3 regions of the Anaerostipes rhamnosivorans genome follow, and region 1 is predicted to be linked to each of the others. Evidence: riboswitches for the same ligand, from Rfam matches in the RefSeq annotation. Region 1 holds a riboswitch; each other region holds the start of a gene.
What was found. Region 1 has a riboswitch for cyclic di-GMP ahead of AR1Y2_RS00550 (SpaA isopeptide-forming pilin-related protein). Riboswitches for the same ligand answer to the same signal wherever they lie in the genome.
Positions count from the first base shown of each region.

Region 2: another riboswitch for cyclic di-GMP. It lies ahead of AR1Y2_RS15900 (autotransporter outer membrane beta-barrel domain-containing protein); the one in region 1 lies ahead of AR1Y2_RS00550 (SpaA isopeptide-forming pilin-related protein).
Region 3: another riboswitch for cyclic di-GMP. It lies ahead of AR1Y2_RS03085 (Ig-like domain-containing protein); the one in region 1 lies ahead of AR1Y2_RS00550 (SpaA isopeptide-forming pilin-related protein).

Region 1 covers NZ_CP040058.1:105,927-113,853, reverse strand. Annotated here, with positions in the region: gene AR1Y2_RS00550 (SpaA isopeptide-forming pilin-related protein) at 1-3,545, opposite strand, end outside; cyclic di-GMP riboswitch class I at 3,627-3,710, opposite strand; gene AR1Y2_RS00545 (MSCRAMM family protein) at 4,183-7,927, opposite strand, start outside.
Region 2 covers NZ_CP040058.1:3,224,912-3,232,838, reverse strand. Annotated here, with positions in the region: gene AR1Y2_RS15900 (autotransporter outer membrane beta-barrel domain-containing protein) at 48-2,741, opposite strand; cyclic di-GMP riboswitch class I at 2,946-3,030, opposite strand; gene AR1Y2_RS15895 (energy-coupling factor transporter ATPase) at 3,156-4,007, shown strand; gene AR1Y2_RS15890 (energy-coupling factor transporter ATPase) at 3,992-4,855, shown strand; gene AR1Y2_RS15885 (energy-coupling factor transporter transmembrane component T family protein) at 4,848-5,660, shown strand; gene truA (tRNA pseudouridine(38-40) synthase TruA) at 5,676-6,434, shown strand; gene AR1Y2_RS15875 (anaerobic ribonucleoside-triphosphate reductase activating protein) at 6,435-7,127, shown strand; gene AR1Y2_RS15870 (ribonucleoside triphosphate reductase) at 7,234-7,927, shown strand, end outside.
Region 3 covers NZ_CP040058.1:618,436-626,362, forward strand. Annotated here, with positions in the region: gene AR1Y2_RS03070 (ammonium transporter) at 1-843, opposite strand, end outside; gene AR1Y2_RS03075 (P-II family nitrogen regulator) at 979-1,317, opposite strand; gene AR1Y2_RS03080 (DMT family transporter) at 1,535-2,431, shown strand; cyclic di-GMP riboswitch class I at 2,547-2,632, shown strand; gene AR1Y2_RS03085 (Ig-like domain-containing protein) at 2,726-6,190, shown strand; gene AR1Y2_RS03090 (RrF2 family transcriptional regulator) at 6,192-6,629, opposite strand; gene AR1Y2_RS03095 (YhgE/Pip domain-containing protein) at 6,839-7,927, shown strand, end outside.

The DNA.
Region 1 (7,927 bases):
GCTGTTATAACGATCGGTGTACTTATGGCTTCATCGTTGATGGTAAACGCATACTTTTTACCGCTGTCCAATTTGAATCCCTCTGGAGCTTTCGTCTCCATGAAATAATAATCTCCGAATTTTAAATAATCATATTTAATTTTACCCTGGTCATCTGTTTTCAGATTCTCAGCAATCAGCGTGCCATCTTTCTTATGCAGACTGAATTCCGCATCCTTCAGCACTTCCGCGGCATCCTCAGAGTTTACTTTCAGAAGTTCCACAGAACCCCTCTTAGCCATATTATCAATCCCCAGCTTAATGTTTAAGGTCCCAGTGCTGTCTGGTTCAAAGCTGTATGTAGTTCCGTCAAATATAATGGCAACTTTGCTCTGCCCTGTCACTTTCTGTCCAATCTCTAACTTAAAATCCTTCGCCGGGAGTTCGTATCCGTCTAAAGTCTGGACTTCTCTTAAATAATAAGTATTTTCATACTTTAAGCCTGCATCAAACGCAATTCTTCCAGTTTCGTCTGTGCGCTTTTCATCACCCACTTTGTTGTTATTGGAATCATACAACTGAAATACTACATTTTCGAGAGGATACGTAGTGCCGGCCTCGTTTTTCTGAACGATGACGCGGATATTGTCACCGGTTAAGCCACTGCTGGCTCCTTCCAGAATAAGCGGGATCTCTTCCGTTGTGGAAGAAACCTCTTCTGCGCTGGCATCCAGAGTGATCGTATTTTTGATCTCCCCGGTGGCTGTGGTAACATCTGTGATAAACTTCATTTGATAATAGTGATCGAGGCTCAAACCATCCGGCAGGGTAAATACGATCTTACCGTCAATGGCGTCATACTCTGCCTCAACGCCTGAAATCACTGTATCCTTATTGCTTTTATCTACCAAACTTACGGAACCCATTCTATATGTAAGTCCTGCGGGAAGATTGTCTGTAAGCTTAGCTTTCTGCTTTGTAAGCACTTTGTGATTCTTGTTGATATCAACAGTCCACTCTACATAGTTTCCTTTTTTGTAGGATGTAGTTTTTTCCACACTCGGAGTAAATGTTACGGTTACGGTACTTTTCGCAGTCAATTCACCGCTGATCTCATCCGCTGCCGCACTGACCGTATTCACGGCTGTGACTGTCTTTTCTTTCGGCTGGTCAGTCGTTGTGCTCAGTGTGATCTTAGAGGCAGATGTAAAAATCTGATCTCCCGGAAAATGGATCACAATCGTTCCATTGTTCTCCTCATAGTATGGCGCCGTTGCGTTTGGATCCTTCGTGAGCACAGTATTTCCAAACTTAAGGCTTCCATCTACGAGAGTATGATGTTCCGGAAGCTTATCTGTCATTACAAAGTTTTGAAATGCCAGACCGTAGGAATTTGCTGTGACCGTCCAGTCATATCTGTCTTCTTTGGCATTATAAGCACCGCTTTTTTTAAGGTCTGTTTTAATGGTCACTGCACCCTGCCCGGAAGTCTCTTTGTCCTTATCCTCCCAGAAAAGCTTGACCTGGTTACTAAACTTTGTCCCGGTATGAGTAGTGCTGTCCCCAATCTGTTTCAGATCAAGATCGCTGGTAATTTTTGTGCGGTATGTGATGGTACACACATTTTTACCCAGATTCTTAATCGTATATTTAATGATGTTGCCCTGGACTACAGGGTCAGTGTAATCCTTACCGCCATAGCTGGCTTTAAAGCTGCCGCTGACATATTCCAAGCCGTCTCCGAGAGTATCTGTAAAGTCGACATTCCCTGTCACATTTTTCGAAGGGTTCTTGTTAATCGTTACTTTCCAGTCGATAAATTGCTTTCCATCCTTATTTACCAGACTGCCAGACTTGTTCAGATCTATTTTTTTCGTTTCATATCCGGGAGTCCAGCCAAATCCATCTTCCCACTCAGTCAACTCAATATTGTTACCGATTGTTATGACTGCGTTATTCTTGGGATTAGAAGAAAGTTCTCCATGGTTTCCCTCTGTATCCAACCAGATCTTATAATAAACATTGGCGGAAGTCTGTTTAGGATCCAGCTTTATTTTCAGGATGTTTGTCTTCTCATCGTAAGTATACTGGTTGATTCCAGGCTCGGAGCCAGAGACCTTTTTGAGGATAATATCCTTATCCCCGTAGTTAACTCTCAGCGTATTCTGTTCTTCATTCAAGTAAGTGCCGGAAGGAAGCTGATCGGAGATCAACACCGGTTCTACAATCCTTCCTCCATTATCATATATCGCTGACAGCTTATACCCAAGCCAGGTTCTGTCCGTTGCCTCATCATATCCCCTTGCACCATTCTCATCTTTTGTCTTAATAAACTGATACTGTGTCGCACGGACAGAAGCTGTGGAACTTGCTTCGCCTTTCTGGTCCGCTGTTTCTATTTTAACAGTATTCGTTATATTATTATTGATTTGGGCAGATCCATTTTGATTGTATTTCATGTCCTCGAAATACTTGTCCGGGATCTTTGTTTTATATGTGACTATATGATCCCCATCTGAAACATCTCCAAATGTATATTCCCACCCCTTTTCCGTCAGTGTGGGATCTGCAGCCGGAGTCCCATCCAGCGTCATGGAGCCGCTGACAAATTCCTGCTCTTCTGGATTCTTAAATGTATCGGTAAGCTTGTATCCCTTCAGATTTTTATCACCTGCGTCCGGAGTCACCGTAACACTCCAGGTGATGGTCTGGTCATCCCGGTTCAGGGTTCCTGACTTTTTCACCTTAGGGCTTTTCTTTGTTACCTCTGGTTCCACATCGGTCTTATATTCTTTCCCATAGCCTTCCAGCTGTCCCAGGTCAAAGATGATCACTTGGTCAACCAGTTTTTCCGCATCCACACTGCACTGGATCTGTATATATCCTTCCACGTTGGATTCTGTCAGCGTCTTCGGAAATGCTACCGTAATCGTATTGTCACTGTGAATGGTCCAGTTCGGGACCTCATCTACCGCTGCCTGCTGGCTCTCATTGAGCTTTCTCGCCGTACCGGTAAGGTTTTCTAAATGAAAAACACTCGGAAGCTTCAGCTTATATGTAGAGCCTCCCTCAATATTTACATTGTTCGGAATCTTAAACTCATAGCGGATCAGAACGCTGCTGTCCTTTGTCACTGGATGAGTGTCAGAAAATGACTCTCCTGTTTTCTGGTCCTTAAACTCAAATTTTGTAAGGAACTTTGTAAAATCTCCGTTTATTATAACAGCGCTTTTGGAAGCTTTACTCTTGTTAACAGCAGTCCTTTTCTTCGTCTCTGCAGTTGAAGCTGTTGCCGCCTTTTGGACTTTTGTGTCAGCCTGTGTTGTGGCCTGAACTTCTGTCGTCTTTTCTGTGGCCGCCGTTGTGGTTTTCTCTGCTTCGGTGACCTGCGTTGTTGACTCTGTACCCTCTGTTGTCATCTGTTCCGTGGTTCCTGTGTTCTGAGCCATCTCTTCTTCCTGCGCTGACAACCCCTTCAGGTGATTGCTTCCCAGGATTGCCGCAACCGTGAACACTGCCACAAAGATCAGTGCCGCTTTTCTTCTTACTTTTCTCTTCTTAAACATAATAGATCCCCCATTTCTCATGATTAACAAAAAAGACTGAAAACCCAATGGATTTTCAATCTACACATAAATAATCATTTATGAGGCAGCTGGCTGCCACGGCTTTACCGCCAAGGCCCTTTAGCTTTGCGTCACTGCTTTTCAGCAGGTTTGCCTATTTACTTGCTACTTTAAGCATATTATGTTTACCAAAATAAGTCAAGTAATTTCCTTACGCATATATGTGCATCACGCCTGCGGAACTATCTTATGGAACAAAAAGGGATGCATTTTCACCAGTTCTCCGGCTTGCTGTCTCAGGGACGTAAGATTTTCTAACTTTCAGCAAAGCCTCTCCGGCGGCCCGTTCGGAACTCGCTGACGCTCAGACAGCCTCACTGCGCAATGCGCACCGCCTACGAGTCTTTACTTCAAGAAGAAAAACTAACGTCCCTTCGAATGCAAGGCCTCCGAACTGGTGAAAATGGACGTAATGTCTGCTGGAGATGGCTGTTGCAAGACAAAAGGCGCCACCTACGATAGTTATTTACCACTATTGGAGGAGCGCATTTCAAAAGCGCGACGGAAATAGTGGTAAATAACTCATACTTATGAAACTGTCCGCCTCAGTAAGTATCCCTTTTCCTGTTAAGTTTTATTATCTGCGTCTTCTCCTTACAAGGATCCATACCGCACCTGCCGCGCCTGCCGCAGCTAAAATGAATAAAGCTGTATAACTTCTGTCTCCAGTTCTGGAAACCTCAGACTCTGTTACAGTGGTCACTGATTCACTGGAAGTCTTAGAGGTCTTATTCTCTTCCTTGTAATAGGAATCTTCTGGTTCTTCATAAGTTGTTGTGGTTGTCGTTGTCTCAGTTGATGATGTCTCTTCCTCGTTGTCTCCATAGTATGGATCTTCCGGTGACGGTTCGTCGTACATCTCGATCTGTTGGAGCTCTCCTCCGGCTTCGACTGTAAACTCTACATCCTCGGCAAGCTCATATCCAAATGGAGCCTCTGTTTCCCGCAGAAAATACGTTTCCCCAGGGATTAGTTTCCCTGTAACCTGATGAGCCTCTTCTGTGGAAGTCCATTCTTCAACGGTCTGCTCTGATCCATCTTCCTGAACCTTGATGATCTGAAGCTTTGCTCCTGAGAGAGCCTTCTTTGTCTGTGCATCTAATTTGAGCACAGCAACCTTTGTCGGGAGATTCTCAGCCTCAACAGTCACCGGAGTCTCCACGGCCTGGTCATTGATCTCAAAAGTATATTTTGTGTCTGCGTCCAGGTTATATCCTTCCGGTGCTTTTGTCTCCTGAAAATAATAACTGCCGAACCTTAAATAATCAAACTGGATCATTCCCTGGGCATCAGTCCTGAGTCCTTGTGCTACCAGTTCACCGTTTTCCTTGTAAATGCTGAACTCCGCCCCTTCCAGTGACTCGGAAGCATTCTCACTGCTAACCTTCTTAAGCAGTACAGAGCCTCTTTTTGCATCGTTGGTTACTGTAAAATCAAAATTTAATGTTCCGTTTTCATCTGTAGTAAACTTGTAATCCTTGCCGTCAAACTGCACAAGGACCTGACCTGAGTCTTTTTCTCCGATGGTCAGCTCATATTCTTTTTGGTCCAGAACATAACCGTCTAACGCTTTTGTTTCTTTCAGATAATAGGTGTTTCCATATTTCAGTCCTGCATCAAAGGCAATCCTGCCCTTTGCGTCTGTGGTCAGAGGAGTTCCCACTTTATCTCTGTTATGATCGTAAAGCTGGAATTCAACCTCTTCCAAAGGAGCCTGATTTTCAGAATCCGTTTTATTGAGGATGAAACGGATATTGTCTCCTGTGAGCCCGCTGTTCATGCCCTGTAAGATCAATGGCACACTGCCGCTGGTAGCTTTTGTCTCTTTGGCACTGGCATCAAATGTGACTGTATTCTTTACATTCTTTGTAGCTGTTGTCACATCTGTGATGAAAACCATCTTATATTGATGGGCCAGATCGACGCCTTCCGGAAGTGTAAACACAATCTTTCCTGATGTTTCATCATAATCTTCAGCTACATCGGCGACTTTTTTATTTCCATCTGTCACATCATAGAGTTTTACAGATCCTTCTCTGTAGACCAACCCCGGCTGGAGTGTGTCTGTCAACTCCGCTTTCTGTTTTGTCAGGACCGCATTATTTTTGTTGATATTGACCGTCCACTCTACAAAGTTTCCTTTTTTATATGATGTTGTCTTTTCTACATTCGGAGTATAACTTACATTTACTTCTGCTTTTGCTGTTAATTCTGATTTAAACTCATCTGCGGATACGCTGACTTCATTTACCGCCTTTACAGATTCCGGTTTTGTCTCTTCTTTTGTCTCATCCGTCTCCGTGCTCAGTGTCAGATCATTCTGGTCCGTAGGCAGCATCAATTCTGGAAAATGAATGATGAGATTGTTTCCGCTCACTTCATAGTACGGCTGTCCCGTGCTTTTCTCTGTCCCAAGAACTGTACTTCCGTACTTGAGGCTTCCTTCCACCAGCTTGTGGCCTTCAGGAAGTTTTTCTGTGACCGTCATGTTATGGATATAAAGACCTTTTGATCTGAGCCAAATGGTCCAGTCAAACTGATCCTTACTGCTGTTATAGCTTCCTTTTTTTGTTACAAATGTCTGGATGTTGACTGTTCCAGTTCCTATAATATCCTGTTTGTTTCCATCCCACTCAAGATACACATGATTCTTAAAAGAGATTGAAGGTGAGCTTCCGTCTGCTTTCTGAGTAAACTGGAGTGCACCGCCTTTGATCTTTGTAGTATACGTGATGGTGCATTTGTTTTTTCCAAGGTCTTTGATCGTATAGTTTAATTCGTTTCCATTTACCTGGACGTTTTTATCATTTTTGCCTTTATAATTTGCATTAAAAGAGCCGTCTACATATTCCAGGCTTTCCGGCAGGACATCTTTAAATTTGATATCTGTATTTACCGTCTTTGTAGGATTTTCATTAATGGTAACCGTCCATTTGATGGTATTATCATTATCCACTCTGGCAAAGGCACCAGATTTTTTAAGTCCGAGTTTGCCTTCCTGATAGCCGACTCCCCAGTTAGAATCTTCCCAATCAGAAATACTCACATGATCACCAACCGTCATCGTTGCCGTATTTCTAATCTTTCCGGCTTTGACTGCCGTCTCTGTAGACAGCCAGATCTTGTAGTTAACAAAGACATCTTTGCCGCTGGCATCGGGATCCAGAGCTATCTTAAATTCTCTTGTTGATTCATTATAAGTATATTCATTCACCTCAAGTGTCTGGCCAGATGCTTTGGTAAGCTTCAATGCTGTGTCTTTGCCATACTGCACGATGAGCTCTCCATCCTTTTCCATTAGGACTGTTCCTTCCGGAAGCTTATCTGTAAGAGTTACAGGGAGCTTCTTGCCCGCTGCATCATAATTGCCTTTTAATTGAAATCCAAGATAGGGTTTCTTTTCTGTTTCATCATATCCTACATTGTTGGATGCACTTTTATTTTTCCAGAACGCATATCTTACAGCCTTCACAGAAGCATTGGCTGAAGCCTCACCTTTTCCATCCTTCGTTTTTATGGTAACAGTGTTAGCAACACCTCCGGATAAATCAGCAGCGCCGCCGCTATTATAATGAATGTCGAAAAACTCATCTGTTAATTTTGTCTTATAGGTAAGAGTGTGCTTTCCGTCACTGACCTTTCCAAATGTATACTTCCATCCATTGTCTGAGACCTCAGGATCTGCTGCCTGGACTCCGTCAAGCTTCATGGAACCTTTTACATAGGACTGATACTTTGCGGTTCCTGTCTGGGCATTTTTATAAAATACGTCGGTAAGTGTGTAGCCCTCCAGGTTCTTATCGGATGCATCCGGTTTTGCCGTGATTGTCCATGTGACAGTCTGGTCCTCTCTGTTTAAGGAGCCTGACTTTGCCACTTCCGGGCTTTTCTTCGTTACTTCCGGTTTATAGTCAGTCTCAAATTCTTCTCCGTATCCCTCAAGCTGTCCCAGATCAAAAATAATGGTCTCGTCTTTTAATTTATCTGCATCAACGCTGCAGTTAATCTCCATGAATCCTTCAATATTAGACTCTGTCAATGTCTTTGGGAATGTGACCATGATAGTAGAGTCACGGTTGACTTTCCAGTTGGGAACGTCTTCTACATTACCCGCCTGCTGTTTATTCAGCTTCTGCGCAACGCCGCCTAAACCATCAAGGTGAAAAACGTTTGGCATCTTCAGGATAAAAGTGGATCCTCCCTGGATTGTTATATCATTGGGGATCTTAAACTCATACCTGATGATCACATTGCTGTCCTTTGTGACAGGATGTGACTGCGAAAACTCTTTTCCTTCATGGTCGGTAAATGCAAATTTAGTT
Region 2 (7,927 bases), 470 kb from region 1:
AGAATTCGTTTCTGCTACTTTTTTATTGTACATATTATGAAATTAAATTATCTTTTCAAACGTCTTGTAAGAAGTACTCCGGAACAGATCAGACTTCCTGAGAGCACCATGAAAAGGGATGATAGATCATCTCTGTGGTCTCCAGTGGACGCTGTTTTCTTATAGGAAACAGCGTTGCTGTGTTCTGGAGCTGAAGTTTCTTTCTTAGAGACCGTGGCTTTGGATGAGGTACTCCGCCTGCCTATGGATGTCTGCTTCTGTTTGGAAGTGGTCATGTTTTCTCCAGTAGAAGAATTCTCAGTATTTTGTTCTGTTGTTGTGTCTGAGGAATCCTGTGTATCTTTGTAATCCAGAGAGTATATAGAAAACCGGTCAGTCTCAATTGTAACCTTGTCAGGATCGGGGTTTAAGTCTTTTAAAGTGTCAGTCTCATAAGTACCGTCTTCCCGTTGATGAAGCCGGATTACAAGGTATTCCCGGCCTTCCCTTTGGTATTCCTCCGGCACGTCAAAGGTAAGCATAAGCGGGGTTCCCACTGTGGGGATTTTTTCTTCCGTGCCGTCCGTTACTTTCAGGAGATTGATATCCAGGAGCATAGCCTGCTGGGCGGAAGTACGCTTCAGCTCCTTATTCAGCAGATCCTCTATCTTTTTGGAGGGGGAGGATACAGGCTCCGATTTTAAAATAATTTCTACAGTACTTCCGTCGGCAATCTTTTGGCTATCTTCTTCAGTAAGGAGTTCATCGGCTATATTATTTTCTATAGTCATATCGGGTACTTCGGGAGTCTTATCAACATTAATTGAACCGGAAGCAGTTCCAAAGGAAGCGATGTTCCAGGTTGCAGATTCGGAATCAGACTGATACTTAAGTTTTCCGTTTTTTAAGGTAAACCAGTTTTCTTTTGCGCCGGAGCCATTGAAGGCCACAGCTGTATCTCCTACGTCCAGGCCGGATGTCTTTAATGCAGTAGGCTTTGTTTGAGATTTTGGTTCAAAGGAGGATAGATTCAGTGTATGTTTTATATTCAATGTATTGAAATTAGCAATTCCGTCAAATGAGGACGTATTATCTTTGAGGATCAGTTCGGAGTCCGTATTGGAGGATAGTGATTCCCCTTTCATAAGAAGGCCTCCCCATAAGAACTCAACCTTGCTCTCTGAGACTGTCACGGTACTTTTCTCGGATGCTGCAAGGTCTTTAGCGTCTGCGTCATCGGTTTCACCGCCCGCGATATAATCTCCGTAATACATGGTACCTTTATACTCACATCCTTTCACATTGGAGAGGGAGATTGATGTCTGGGTGACTTTGGCGGACCCACCCTGACTTGACCCGCCTCCTCCAATGATCGTTCCCACAATGCTGCTGTCCTTCATGGTAACGGAGCTTGAACCCTTAACATCCGCATGGGAGCCGGAACCGTTGGCGGAACCTCCTCCGTTAAAGGCGGCAGCCACGAGATTGCCCCATTGCTCATCTACCGGGGAGACAGAGCCGGTCACGGTCAGGGAGACAGAGCCGTATACATCCGCAGAGCCCCCGCTGTATGAGGTTCCGCCGGATGTCACATAACCATAAATATTGGAACAGCCGGACATGACGGCGCTGACACTTCCTGTAACGTCGGCACACGCACTGTTGCTTGCATTGCCGGCACCCTGGAAAATCATCACTTCATTACCCTGGCCCTGGAAGGCCGTAGTTGTGGAACCTGCCTTTGCGCGGGCCTTGGCACCGTCCGCATACCCGCCTGCATAGACTTCACGTATGTCAACGTTTTTAAGCGTACAGGAAATCGATCCAGAAACGTCAGCAGTTGCAGAACCTGAGTCCTTTGATGTGGCAGATCCTCCGCCACGCAGAGAGTAGGTTCGTCCGGTTACGCTGAAGCTGACAGAGCCGGTGTTGGCCGAAGCGCTGTAGGAATTTGTGGTGTATGCATATCCGCCTCCGTAAAGATTTCCGTGGTTTCCAGACGGCACAGATGGAATATCAACTGTGACAGAGCCAGATACATTGGCGCTTGCGCTGCCTTTGGAAGCCATGGCATAACCTCCCCCGTAGACTTTGGAAGCGTTTACGGTACCGCTTATTGTGATGAGAACATTTCCGGTGACATCCGCAGGACCGGTGCCGTCAGAGTAACCACCGCCATATACGGAGGATACCTGAACATTCTGAATGACGATGCTGACATTGGACTTCACAGTTTTATTCTTTCCGCCGCCATAGATTGAAAAGCCAGAGGTCACCGGAGTTTCAGACAGCCGGGTTTGCCCTTTTGAGTCAAATACATATGCTTTGCCGTCAGAGTCTTTCTTTATTACAATAGGTGTCCCCTGAGCATACAGATTTGAGCCCTCGATCAGTATACCTGAATTCTCATCGGAGACAGTTTTTTTCGTTTTCTCCGTAGACCTGCCCGTGGATGTACTGCCGGCTGCGGTGACAGAAGACGGATCGCTTTGTTCCGGTACCAGCTGTTCTGTTGAGGATGCTTCAGTGGTCTGTTCCGTCTCAGACACTGCGTCAGTGGTTGGAGCTTGTGTCGGCGGCTGTGTGTTTGAAGCTGCCTCTTCGGTGGTTTTGTTCTGTGTCTCTGATACTGCGGAGGCCTGAGCCGCCTCTTTATTCTCCTTTGTTTCATCGGCTGCGTAACTTAGATTGCCGAGTGTTGCCACAATAAATGCCAAAAGCGTAGCCGCCAGCACAATGGTGTGTCTTTTCCATCTCTTCATAGTGATTCCCCCTTAAATGCCCCTTATGATCTTTTAATTAAACAAAAACTACATGCTGACGAAAAAAACTCCGGCAGAATACTGCCGGAGTCTATTTTATCTTTAAAATATACAACGTAAGATAAACTGCACATAAAAAGTGCAGTATAAGATCCATTGATAGAACTGTCAGATCAAATAGATCATGATGTCCTGTAGGTAAAATGGAGCAACCGGCTGCCATACCATAACATGGTTTAGGCCCTTGGCTTTGCGTCACCGGATTTCCCCGGTTTTGCCCATTTATAAAGGCCGCTCCCCGCGGTTCTTGTTTATATATCCAGTATATGATTTCGCTGCCGTAATGTCAATGAATACCTATTGTTTCCAGTGCATTTTATTGATATAATGGAGCATATGCCAAAGGAGAAACCAATGTCAATATTACAGATTAGAGATTTAATTCATCAATATATAACATATGGGGAGAAGGAAGAAGAGAATCAGACAGTCAACGCTGTGGACGGAGTGGATCTGACAGTGGAAAAGGGTGAATTCATTGCGATCCTTGGACACAATGGATCAGGGAAATCGTCCCTGGCGAAGCACATCAACGGACTGCTTCAGCCCACATCCGGTACCGTATATCTGAAAGGTATGGATACGAGAGATCCAAAGCAGATCCTTAGAATCCGCCAAAGTGCAGGTATTGTATTCCAGAACCCGGATAACCAGATTGTCGGTTCTGTGGTGGAGGAGGATGTGGCCTTTGGCCCGGAGAATATCGGGGTGCCCACAAGAGACATATGGAAACGTGTGGCGGGAGCCCTGGAGGGAGTTGGGATGACAGCCTATAAAAGCGCCAGCCCCAACCATTTATCCGGGGGACAGAAACAGCGGGTGGCTATTGCCGGCATCATGGCTATGGAGCCGGAGTGTATTGTGCTGGACGAGCCCACGGCGATGCTGGACCCCAAGGGGAGACGGGATGTGCTGTCTCTGGCCAGAGAGCTTAATGAGCAGAAAGAGATCACGATCATTTTGATTACGCATGATATGGAAGAAGTCCTGATGGCTGATAAGGTGTTTGTTATGGATCAGGGAAAGGTAGTCATGAACGGAACACCGAAGGAAGTCTTTGCCCATGTGAAGCAGCTCAAGGAATACGGATTGGAAGTGCCGTTTGCCTCAGAGCTTGCCTATGAGCTCAAGAAGGAAGGAATCAGGCTTTCTGATACGATAACGACAAGGGAAGAACTGGTGGAAGAGTTATGTCAATTAGTTTAGAAAAAGTAAGTTATATATATGAAGATAATTCCGATTTAAAAAAGCCTGCCCTGATTGATGTGGATCTAGAGATCGGAGAGGGAGAATTTATTGGGATTATCGGCCATACCGGATCGGGGAAGTCTACCCTGATCCAGCATCTGAACGGCTTGATGGAACCTACAAAGGGACATGTCTATTTTGAGGGGGAGAATATCCATGCCCAGGACTATGATATCAAAAGCCTCCGCGGCCAGGTGGGTCTCTGCTTCCAGTACCCGGAGCATCAGCTGTTTGAGACGACCATACTGGAGGACGTGTGTTTCGGTCCTATGAACTTTGGGGCTTCCAAAGAAGAGGCGCTGCAGGCTGCAAAAGAGGCGCTCAGAGATGTGGGAGTGGCAGAAGAGCTGTTTGAGAAGTCTCCTTTCGAGCTTTCCGGAGGGCAGAAGAGAAGAGCTGCCATTGCCGGTATCCTGGCTATGAAGCCGAAATACTTCATTCTGGATGAACCCACTGCAGGTCTGGATCCGGAAGGAAGAGTGCATCTGTTAAATCTTCTGAAGCGTCTGAATCAGGAGCAGGGCATCACGATCATCCTTGTGTCTCACAGCATGGAAGATATCGCATCCTATGTGGATCGGATGATCGTCATGAACCGGGGCCGACTGGAGTTTGACGGTGACAGGGAAGAGGTGTTCTCCCACCAGAAGGAACTGGAGCAGATGGGGCTGTCCGTTCCGTTTTTCCGTTATCTGGCCAATGATCTGAAGGAAAAGGGATTCCCTCTTGAGGGAGAGATCCTGACTCTTGAAGATGCCAAGACGGCGATCCTAGAAACATTAAAGAAGGAACAAACATATGATTAAAGATATTACCATAGGACAATATTACAGATCAGATTCTATTCTTCACCGGCTGGATCCGCGGGTGAAGCTTTTAGGGACGTTAATATATGTTGTAACACTGTTTTTCTCAAAATCTCCGCTGACCTATGCGGCATCCATACTGTTTCTTGCAGTGATGATCGGAATCTCCACAGTTCCGCTCTCCTTTATTGTCAGGGGATTGAAGGCAGTGGGTGTAATTCTGCTGTTCTCTGTGGTCATCAATATTTTCTTTATTCCGGGAGAGGCCATCGTTCATTTGGGCATTTTCAGGATCACCAAAGAAGGAGTTGTGACAGCTGTTTACCTGGGTACAAGACTGGTGATGCTGGTGCTGGGCACTTCCCTTATGACCTTCACCACCACACCCAACGAGCTGACAGATGGTCTGGAAAAGTCTCTGGGGTTTTTAAATATTATAAAAGTTCCTGTGCACGAAATCGCCATGATGATGTCCATTGCCCTGAGGTTTATTCCGATTCTCACGGAGGAGTTAGACAAGATCATGAAGGCGCAGACTGCCAGAGGAGTGGATTTTAAAAACGGAAGTTTCCTGCATCGGATGAAGAGTATGGTGCCTATCGTGGTGCCTCTCTTTGTGGCGGCAGTGAGAAGGGCCAATGACCTGGCAATGGCGATGGAATCCAGATGCTATCATGGCGGAGAGGGACGTACAAAGATGAAGCCTTTGCAATACCGCAGAAGAGATCTGCTGGCTTATCTGTACCTGTTTTTATTTCTGGCACTGATGGTTTACCTTGGATTTTTCTGCCCGGTAGGAAGATAGACGTGAGGTGGGCAGATGAAACGGATTAAGTTAGTAGTGGCATATGACGGTACAAATTACTGCGGATGGCAGATACAGCCCAAGGACGCAACCATAGAAGGGATACTCAATGAAAAGCTCAGCAGTCTCTTAGATGAGCAGATCACAGTGATCGGCGCCAGCCGCACTGACTCGGGAGTCCATGCCCTTGGCAATGTGGCAGTGTTTGATACCGACACAAAGATCGCGGGAGAGCGGATCGCCAGAGCATTGAACCAGAGACTTCCCGATGATGTTGTCATTCAATCATCGGAGGAAGTGCCGGGTGATTTTCACCCCAGATATCAGGATACACGAAAGACCTATGAGTACACTATTTACAACGCGGCATTTGACAATCCAGTTACCGCGAGACATCATCATTTTGTGTATGTACCGTTGGATTTCCAACGCATGAGCGAGGCTTCTCAGTATTTTCTGGGAGAGCATGATTTTCTCAGCTTTTCGACCACGGGAAGTCCTACAAAGACCACAGTGAGGACGATTTATGAGTGTGAAGTGAGACAGGAAGGACAATATATCACCATGAGGGTGACAGGAAACGGTTTCCTTTATAACATGGTGAGGATGATGGCCGGTACGTTAATCTCAATCGGAAGAGGGCGGAGAGAACCGGAGTGGATCAGGGAATTATTTGGGAATCCCAAAAGAGGAAAAGCTGGGCCAAATGCTCCGGCAAAGGGTCTTACCTTGATAAAGATACGCTATATGGATCAGGAGAAGGATGGAGATTAAATGAAGATCATGGGACTGCAAAAATCGACCCTGCTGGATTATCCAGGAAAAGTCGCCTGCACGGTTTTTACCGGCGGGTGTAATTTTTTTTGTCCATTCTGCCACAATGGGGAGCTGATTGCTTTACCGGCAGAAGAGAGGGGACTGCCAAGGGAGGAACTGGCAGCATTTCTAAAGAAACGGAAGGGGATCCTGGACGGTGTCTGTATCTCAGGAGGAGAACCGCTGATCCATCAGGAACTTCCGGATCTGTTAAGAGAGATCAAAGATCTCGGATATCTGGTAAAGCTGGATACCAACGGTAGTTTTCCTGACAGGCTCAGAAAGCTTGCCGGTGAGGGGCTATTGGATTATGTGGCCATGGATATTAAAAATTCCAAACGAAAATATGCATTGACAACGGGACTGGAAGCATTTTCTATAGAGCCGGTGGAGGAGAGTGTCAGATTCCTGATGGAGGGGAAGCTGCCTTTTGAATTTCGTACTACTGTGGTGAGACAACTGCATACAAAAGAGGATATGCTGGAAATCGGAGACTGGATTAGGGGAAAAGAACCATACTTTCTCCAGGCGTTTGAACGATCCTCCAATGTGCCGGATTCCGGGCTTACGGCTTATGACAAGGAAGAGATGCAGGAACTGGCGGATATCCTGAAGGGAAAACTGCCAAATGTAGAATTGAGGGGGATATAACAATATATTGTGCATGGAGATAAATAAAGATACAATATATTGACTTTGTTTCACAAGGTGATATAATTCTAAGTATTGAATATAGAAAGAATGGGGTGTAATTGTCATGTATTATGTAATAAAAAGAGACGGGACAGAGGCAGAGTTTGATATCCGGAAAATAACAACTGCCATCACAAGGGCATTTGAGGCCAAAGAAAAACAGTACCATCCCAGCGTGATCGACCTGCTGGCTTTAAAGGTTACGGCTGATTTTGAGCCGAAGGTTAAGAATGATGTGATTGCCGTGGAGGATATCCAGGACAGCGTGGAGTCCGTATTGATCCAGGCAGGTTATGCGGATGTTGCCAAGGGGTATATCTTATACAGGAAACAGAGGGAAAAGATCAGGAACATGAAGTCTACGATTTTAGACTATAAAGAACTGGTGGACAGCTATGTAAAAGCCAGTGACTGGCGTGTAAAAGAGAATTCCACCGTGACTTACTCCGTCGGCGGCCTGATCCTGAGCAACAGCGGCGCTATCACAGCGAACTACTGGCTGTCCGAGATTTATGATGATGAGATCGCAGATGCCCACAGAAATGCTGACATTCATATTCACGATCTTTCTATGCTGACAGGATACTGTGCAGGATGGTCTTTAAAGCAGCTGATCCAGGAAGGGCTTGGAGGCGTGCGTGGAAAGATTACCTCCGCTCCGGCAAAGCATCTTTCTACACTCTGCAATCAGATGGTGAACTTTCTTGGAATCATGCAGAACGAATGGGCCGGAGCCCAGGCGTTTTCATCTTTTGACA
Region 3 (7,927 bases), 510 kb from region 1:
TACCACGTCACATCCGGCAGTGATACCTACAAGACCGGCAAGAGAGCCGTTTAATGTCATGGACACATCCGGTTTGCCGTAGCGTACCCATGTGATGACCAGGGCGACAAGGGTGGATGCAGCAGCAGCCAGGTTGGTGGTCATGGCGATGGAACCGAGGGTGTCAGTGGCGGCAGTTGTGGAACCGCAGTTGAATCCGAACCAGCAGAACCATAAAATAAAGACACCAAGTGCGCCTAATGCAATGTTATGGGCCGGGATAGCTCTTGGAGTTCCGTCGGCTTTGTATTTTCCGATACGGGGACCTACCGTGGCTGCCCCTACCAGTGCCAGCCATCCGCCGACTGAATGGACTGCAGTGGAGCCTGCGAAATCATGGAAGCCTAGATTGGACAGCCATCCGCCGCCCCAGATCCAGTGGCCGGTGATCGGATAAATGACCAGACTGATCAGGGCACTGTAAACCAAATAAGATGAAAACTTTGTACGCTCTGCCATGGCGCCGGAAACGATGGTGGCTGCTGTGGCACAGAATACAGTCTGGAAGATCATGAAGACCCCGGGGGTCAGATCTTTAAACTGCTGAAGATCAATGGATGTTGGGTTAAAGAAACCTGTGGTCCCGATGATCGGATTGTCTCCTCCGAACATGAGGGCAAACCCGATCACAAAGAAGCAAAGGGTTCCAAGGACAAAGTCCATTAAGTTTTTCATAATAATATTGCTTGAGTTTTTCGCTCTGGTGAACCCTGTCTCTACCATCGCAAATCCTGCCTGCATGAAGAAGACAAGGAAAGCCGCGATACAAGTCCATACGATATTCAATAACTGCTGAACGCTCATATACATATCCTCCTTTAAATAAAAAGGGGACAATGCCTGCCTGCCGTTACAAGGTTACTTGTAATGGCCTGACTGCATTATCCCCTTTGATAATGTTGTTTACACTTTATTGTTTCCATAATTCATGCATTCGGCTTATAAAGCGTCTTTACCGGTCTCGCCGGTACGGATCCGGATCGCCTCTTCCACTGGAGAGATAAAGATTTTACCGTCTCCGAATTCTCCAGTGCGGACAGTGTTTACAATATCCTTGGTCACCTCATCCACAACCTCCTCCGGCATCACAGATTCGACTTTGATCTTAGGAAGAAGATTTGAATTTAATTCATTTCCTCTGTATTTTTGGGTAAATCCTTTCTGATTTCCATACCCCATGATATTGGAGATCATAAGTCCGGAAACCTTGTGCGCTTCCAGGATGTGTTTTACATCCGTGAGCTTTTCAGGTTTGATGACCACAACAACTTTTTTCATCATAATATAATCCTCCTTTTTTCCATTGACATCAAAAAAGGCATTCCAATCGTGTGATCGGAACGCCTTTGTTCTTGATTGGTTCCCATTATACGCCTTGAACCCTGATTGTCAATAAAAAGTTAAAATGTATAAAAATAAATACAAATCAAAATGGTTCTTATTTGCCAGTGAAAACATGATAGAATGGGAGAAAACAAAAAGAGCGGAGGAAACGATGAAAAAAGATAATAAGGCGGTTATGGCAGGCCTTGCGGTGCTTGCCACGTTTTTATGGGGAAGTGCTTTCCCCAGCGTAAAATTAGGGTATGACATCTTTGGTATCAAAGGCAGTGATATTGGCAGCAAACTGCTGTTTGCGGGTATCAGGTTCGCAGCTGCGGGAATCATGGTGCTGGCTGTTTTGGGGGCCCAGAGCAGGAGAAAACCTCTGCCAAAAAAAGGTACATTTAAAAAGCTGCTGGCCCTGGGGATTCTCCAGACAACCATCCAGTATTACTTTTTTTATGTTGGCCTGGCCCACACCACAGGGGCCAAGGGGTCCATCATCAATTCGTTTACAGCCTTTTTCCCTGTCCTTTTAGCGCCGCTGTTTTTCAAAAACGACAAGCTGTCAGTGAAGAAGATCCTGGGCTGTGCGGTGGGACTGTCGGGAATCGTGCTGATCAATCTGCAGGGCGGGAGCCTTGGAGGCTTTGCCTGGAACGGAGAGGGATTTATCGTCATGGCGGCCCTTTCACAGAGTCTTGCGTCTATCTACAGTAAAAAGCTGGCCCAGTCCATGAATGTCATGCTGATCGCGGGCTATCAGCTTTTACTCGGAGGCGGCCTGCTTCTCGTCCTGGGTTACACAGGGAACGGAACGCTGACCTTCTCCAGTGCGGGTCTGCTTTTGCTGCTTTACATGGCGGTTCTCTCAGCAGTGGCATTCAGCGTCTGGACATGGCTTTTGTCCCACTATCAGGTCAGCTCCATTTCCATCTATAATCTCCTGATTCCAGTGTTCGGAACACTGTTATCCGGCCTGCTCTTAAGGGAAAATGTTTTTACTGTTGTCAACATGGCGTCCATCCTCCTTGTGTGTGGAGGTATCGTTGTGGTAAACAGGCAGTGAGAGCTGGAGAAAATATATTATCAGGATAAAAAAAGGTAAAAGAATACAGGATTCTTAAAGCCTTTTCATTGTATTTCTGTAGGAAATAAACTATACTGATGAGGTAAAGATAGATTTGAATATTGGGCAAAGCAGGCGAAAGCCTGTGACGCAAAGCTAAAGGGTCTAAGATTTTAGGGATTATGACAGCCAGCTGCAGTTTGTATGCATTGCGTTCAGGGGAGAAGGCAGTGCATTTTTTATTCTATAGGAATGATGTGTGGGCTTGCCCACTTTGTTTTGGAGGGAATTGGAATGAAAAAGATATGGAAGCGTTTCGCTGTATATATACTGACTTTGTCAATGGTGTTTTCCTGGGTGATCACACCTAATACGGTCATGGGAAGTGTGAAAAAACAGGGAGGTCTGGATACAGTGTATCTGACCAGCTCTATGAATTTTCCCACATCGGGAGACGGCAGTACGAAAGAAAGACCATTGAAGGATATAAACAAAGCATTTGATTTGGTGAATGATGGAGGAACCATTGTCATTGTCGACAACTATGTGCATCAGGGGAAGCTGACTACACCGGAGGACAAAATGCTCACGGTCAAGGGAGAAACTTCATCGGTGTTTATGTCACTGCGGTATGGTCTCGCACAGGGAAATGATTTAAAGTTTGACAGCATCCGGCTGGAAACACCATCTACAGAAGCAGATGGGCGTTGCTTTTATGCCAACGGATACTCTCTGACGATGACAGATTCTGTCCAGTGTTTTACTAACCAAAATGTCAATCAAAAAGCTTACATCTATGCCGGAAGCCCAGACGGATCAGAGATCTCCGGGAGACGGGCAGTCATTGACGTGGCGGGCGGTAACTTTGCCGGGATCTATGGGTATGGAAAAGGCAGAGCCAAGGTGGCAGATGGATCCGAGATCACGATTCGCTCCAATGCGGACACGGATCAGCTGGATACTGCTTTGGTACTGAATCTGTATTCAAGACAAAAGCTGCTGGGATCTATCCAAAATGTGGATCAGCTGAATATTACCTATCCGGTCAGTGTCTATACTTTGATCAATGTGAAGAATGTTTCGCTGAGTTCAACACTCACACTGACTACAGAAAATGGGACCACTTTAACTGGTGATATGGATTTGAACGGATCTGCTGTTTTGAATATAGATGCAGATTTGCATGTAAAAGGCAGGATCAGTGGATATGCCCAGGTACTGGCTTCCTTAGGCAGACAGATTATATCGGATGTGCCTGGGTCTGCCGGAATTCTGGAATTGAACAACAGTCAGCTGCCTTGGGAAATCCGCACAACGGTGACTGGCACGAATAAAATATGGCGGGTAGAAAAGAAATCATCGAAAAGCATCTATTACATTAATGGGAAGGATGGTGATGACAGCAATACAGGACAGTCTGAAGATCAGGCATTTGCATCTTTATCAAAAGCATTGCAGGCGGCTTCCACAGGAAGAGAAAATATAGTTTTTAAAATTGTAGGCGATACACAGGTAGATAAAGCTTTGGTTCTTTCTTTACCGGGACATTCGATTGAAGTTTCAGGAAACAAGAGTGCACCTGCCAAATTAACATTTACGCAGCCGCTGACCATTAAAGATTTTACTCAGATCCACGACCTTAAACTGGATTTTAGTGCCTGTAGCGGACGCGACGGCGTCATCATAAAAGGAGTCGGTGTTTCATTTGAGAACAATCTTACTATGGAGGGAACTCCGCCGGATATCAGATATGAGAGTGTACCAGATTCCCAGGATACTCAGCAGATGGATATTTTAAGCGGAAGCTATGGAACTATTAAGGACGAAAATAAAGAGGGAATCCTGATTCTTCATAACGGGGATATCCAGGGAAAGGTGCTGGGATGGCAGATGCTGGATTTAGCTCCGGATTCCCAGCAAAATGAGGAGATCGTTATTCATGGAGGTATCGAGGGGACAGAAGATCTTTACATCTACAGTTTGGATGATGCAGCAAAAGTAAATGGAGATATCCAGGTGTCGAATATGGACACCGATGGGGGTGACGCAAACCTGGTCATGACCAGCGGAAAAAAGATCACTGCGGAAATTTTCAGTACGCAGATTTCACTCACGATTCTTCCAGAAAACGGAACGATCGAGGAAGGAGTTTATCTAACGGCGGATACTCTGTCAGACGACACTATCACAAGAATTGTACTTATAGATACAGACGGTCACTTAATGAAAGTTGAGAAAGACGGCAGTAAATATACAGGGATTTTAAAGAAGGTCCCTCAGCTTGAAGCACCCGTAAATGTCAGATGGGATGAACAGGGAAACGGTAAACTTCAATGGGATAAGGTGCCCAATGCGGATTCCTATATAATTGAACTTTTTGAAGAAGGACAATATCTTACTACGGTCAAGAACATCAAGACAGAAACCTATGACTGTTCACAGTATTTCAACGGAAAAGGAACCTATCAGGCTAAGATCAGTGCAGTTGACAGCTCCAACCAATACTCTGACAGCCAAAAGACAGACAGCGGACTGCTTTCCTACCGCCCAAAAGCAAAATCGGTGATCCTTGGCGGAGGCGACAGGCAGATGATTGTAGGTGACACGATACATATCAGATCAAGAGTTCTTCCAGACGACGCAGATGACAGACTGATCTGGAAGTCTTCTAACGAATCTTCAGCTATAGTGGATGACAAGGGATCTGTAACTGCAGTCTCAGAAGGAACCGCAGAGATCACAGCCACAGCTGCAGACGGCAGCGGAGTATCTGCCTCAGTTAAGATAACCGTAAGTAATAAAGTACAGAAGGTCCAGAGCATCCGGCTTAATCAGACCACAAAAGATCTGTATCCAGGAGACAGCTTTGTCCTGCAGGCAGATGTACAGCCCCAGAGTGCAGATGATAAGTCCGTGTCATGGTCCAGCAATAGTAAGGCTGTCTCAGTCAACAGCTCGGGAAGGGTCACGGCATTGGCGGAGGGCACAGCTAAAGTGACTGCAAAGGCCCGGGACGGAAGCAAAGCCGAGGCGAGCTGTGACATCACGGTAAAGCGGAAGATCTATAAAGTTCAATATGCCATGAACGGTGGAAGAAATCATCCGGGAAATCCGTCAGCATTTACTGCCGTGCCGATACGCTTAAATGCACCGGAGAGAAGCGGTTATCTGTTTGCCGGGTGGTATACGGATGCGGGATTCCATAGCAGAATTGAGACATTGACACAGAAAAAAGATTATCATCTGTATGCCAAATGGCAGAAGATCTCATTAAAAGCGCCGAAGGTGACAAGTTTGAAAAAGACAGTGGGAACCACTCTTTCTGTGAGTTATACGAAAGTGCAGGGAGCGGCCGGATACGAGGTGTCTGTCTCATCTGATTCAGGATTCCGTCTGCCTGATACAAAGAAGTGGATTACCTCCGCTGTACAAAAGAATGCCGGGGGGTTGAAAAAGAACATGCAGTATTATACCAGGATTCGGGCATATCGTCTGGACTCTGCCGGAAAGAGAGTATACGGGCCGTACAGCGCCAAGACGAAAGGCTATACGATCAAGTATAAGCTCAACAGAGGAAAAAACAGCAGTGCCAATCTTGTGAGCTACTACAATGTCTCTGTCCGGCTGAACAATCCTGTCAGGAAAGGATACCGGTTCAAAGGCTGGTATACATCGAAGAAATATAAGAAGAGAATTAAAACCATTTCAAAAGGAAAACGCAGCAATTATACCTTATATGCCAAATGGAAAAAGAAATAGATCAATGATCCGGCAGTGTTTCTATGATCACATGCTGCAGTGTAAACTGTGAGAGCTGACAGCGGTATGCCTGTTCTGCCTGGTTAAAGACAGAGACGATCTGCTGTTCTTTTTCATGGGCGAGAGCTTTTTCCTTGGGGAATACCTTATCCACCAGATTCGTGGTGGACAGAAATGGACTTGTGCCTTCTATGGCCTCGAAAACATCCAGCAGACTGATGTTTTCCGGGGTCCTTTTTAATACGAAACCGCCCTTTTTTCCAGCCTCAGAATCCACCAGCTTTGCCACGACCAGCTGCCTCATGATCTTCTTTAAATAGGAATCTGACAATCCCAGGCGGTCGCTTAAGGTATAGCTTTTAACCGGTGCATGGCCTGGGGTATGGGCGATGACGAGCAGAATACAGACAGCCTGCTCCAAACTTCCTTTGATCTTCATTATAATAAAAATCCTCCTTATAAAGAATGATTGTACTTGATATTGAGATGTTTTTTCAAGATGTGTTGACAAATAAAATATAGGTGAATATAATACTCTGTATCCATAGATAAGAATTATCCATGGATATATTATATCTACAAAATATTCTTTTGTAAACAAAAGGTGTCTAAAGAACATAAAATGAAACTCAGAAAGAAGGAAGAAAGATGCTGAAAAAAGAATGGCAGAACATACGCAATAGCAAATGGATGATGCTGGTGCTCACGGCGATCATCCTGATCCCCACACTTTACACAACGATTTTCCTGGGATCCATGTGGGATCCGTACGGAGAGACCAAACATCTCCCTGTGGCGGTAGTCAATAACGATAAATCCATCACCTACAATGGTACCAAGATGGAAGTGGGAAAAGAGCTGGCTAAGAACCTGAAGAAGTCTGATTCTTTGGATTTCCACTTTGTAAATGAAGTGGAAGCGGCATCAAAGCTCAAAAACGGTACTTATTATATGGTGATCACTATACCAGAGAATTTTTCTAAAAATGCCTCTACGCTGTTAGATGATCATCCAAAAAAGATGCAGCTTGAGTACCGGACAAATCCGGGAACCAACTATATCGCATCCAAGATGGATGAGACAGCAGTGAGTACGATCCGCACCCAGGTAGCGGATCAGGTCACAAAAACCTATACGGAAACCATGTTCCAGCAGGTAAAGACAGCAGCCAAAGGCTTCAGCCAGGCGGCAGACGGGGCAAAACAGATCAACAGCGGAACAAAGAAGCTTTCCAAAGGAAATAAAACAATTACAGATAACCTGAACACTCTCGCGTCCAGTTCCCTTACCTTTAAGAATGGAGCTGACTCTCTTCAGGTAGGATTAAAGAGCTACACAGACGGAGTGGCCCAGGTAGATCAAGGAGCCGGAAAGCTCAACAAAGGGGCGGGGCAGCTGTCCAAAGGGGCAAAAACCCTCAAGTCCGGAGCCAATGAATTAAAGACCGGCACCGCTACATTAAATAAAGGTGTCACAGACTACACGGACGGAGTGGGGACTGTCTACGCAGGCAGCAGCGAGCTTGGTAAAAACAGCAATACTCTCAACAGTGGGCTGCAGGCTCTTTCCGATGGAATTAAGAGTGTGGAATCAGGAAGCGGCAGTGTTCTCACCGGATTAAAGACTATGTCCTCAGAACTGGGGAAATCAATGACACCGGAAAAACAGCAGCAGACGAGGCAGTTGATCTCAGGGATGAAGCAGGCAGCCGATCAGATGGATCCGTCAGCGGTATCC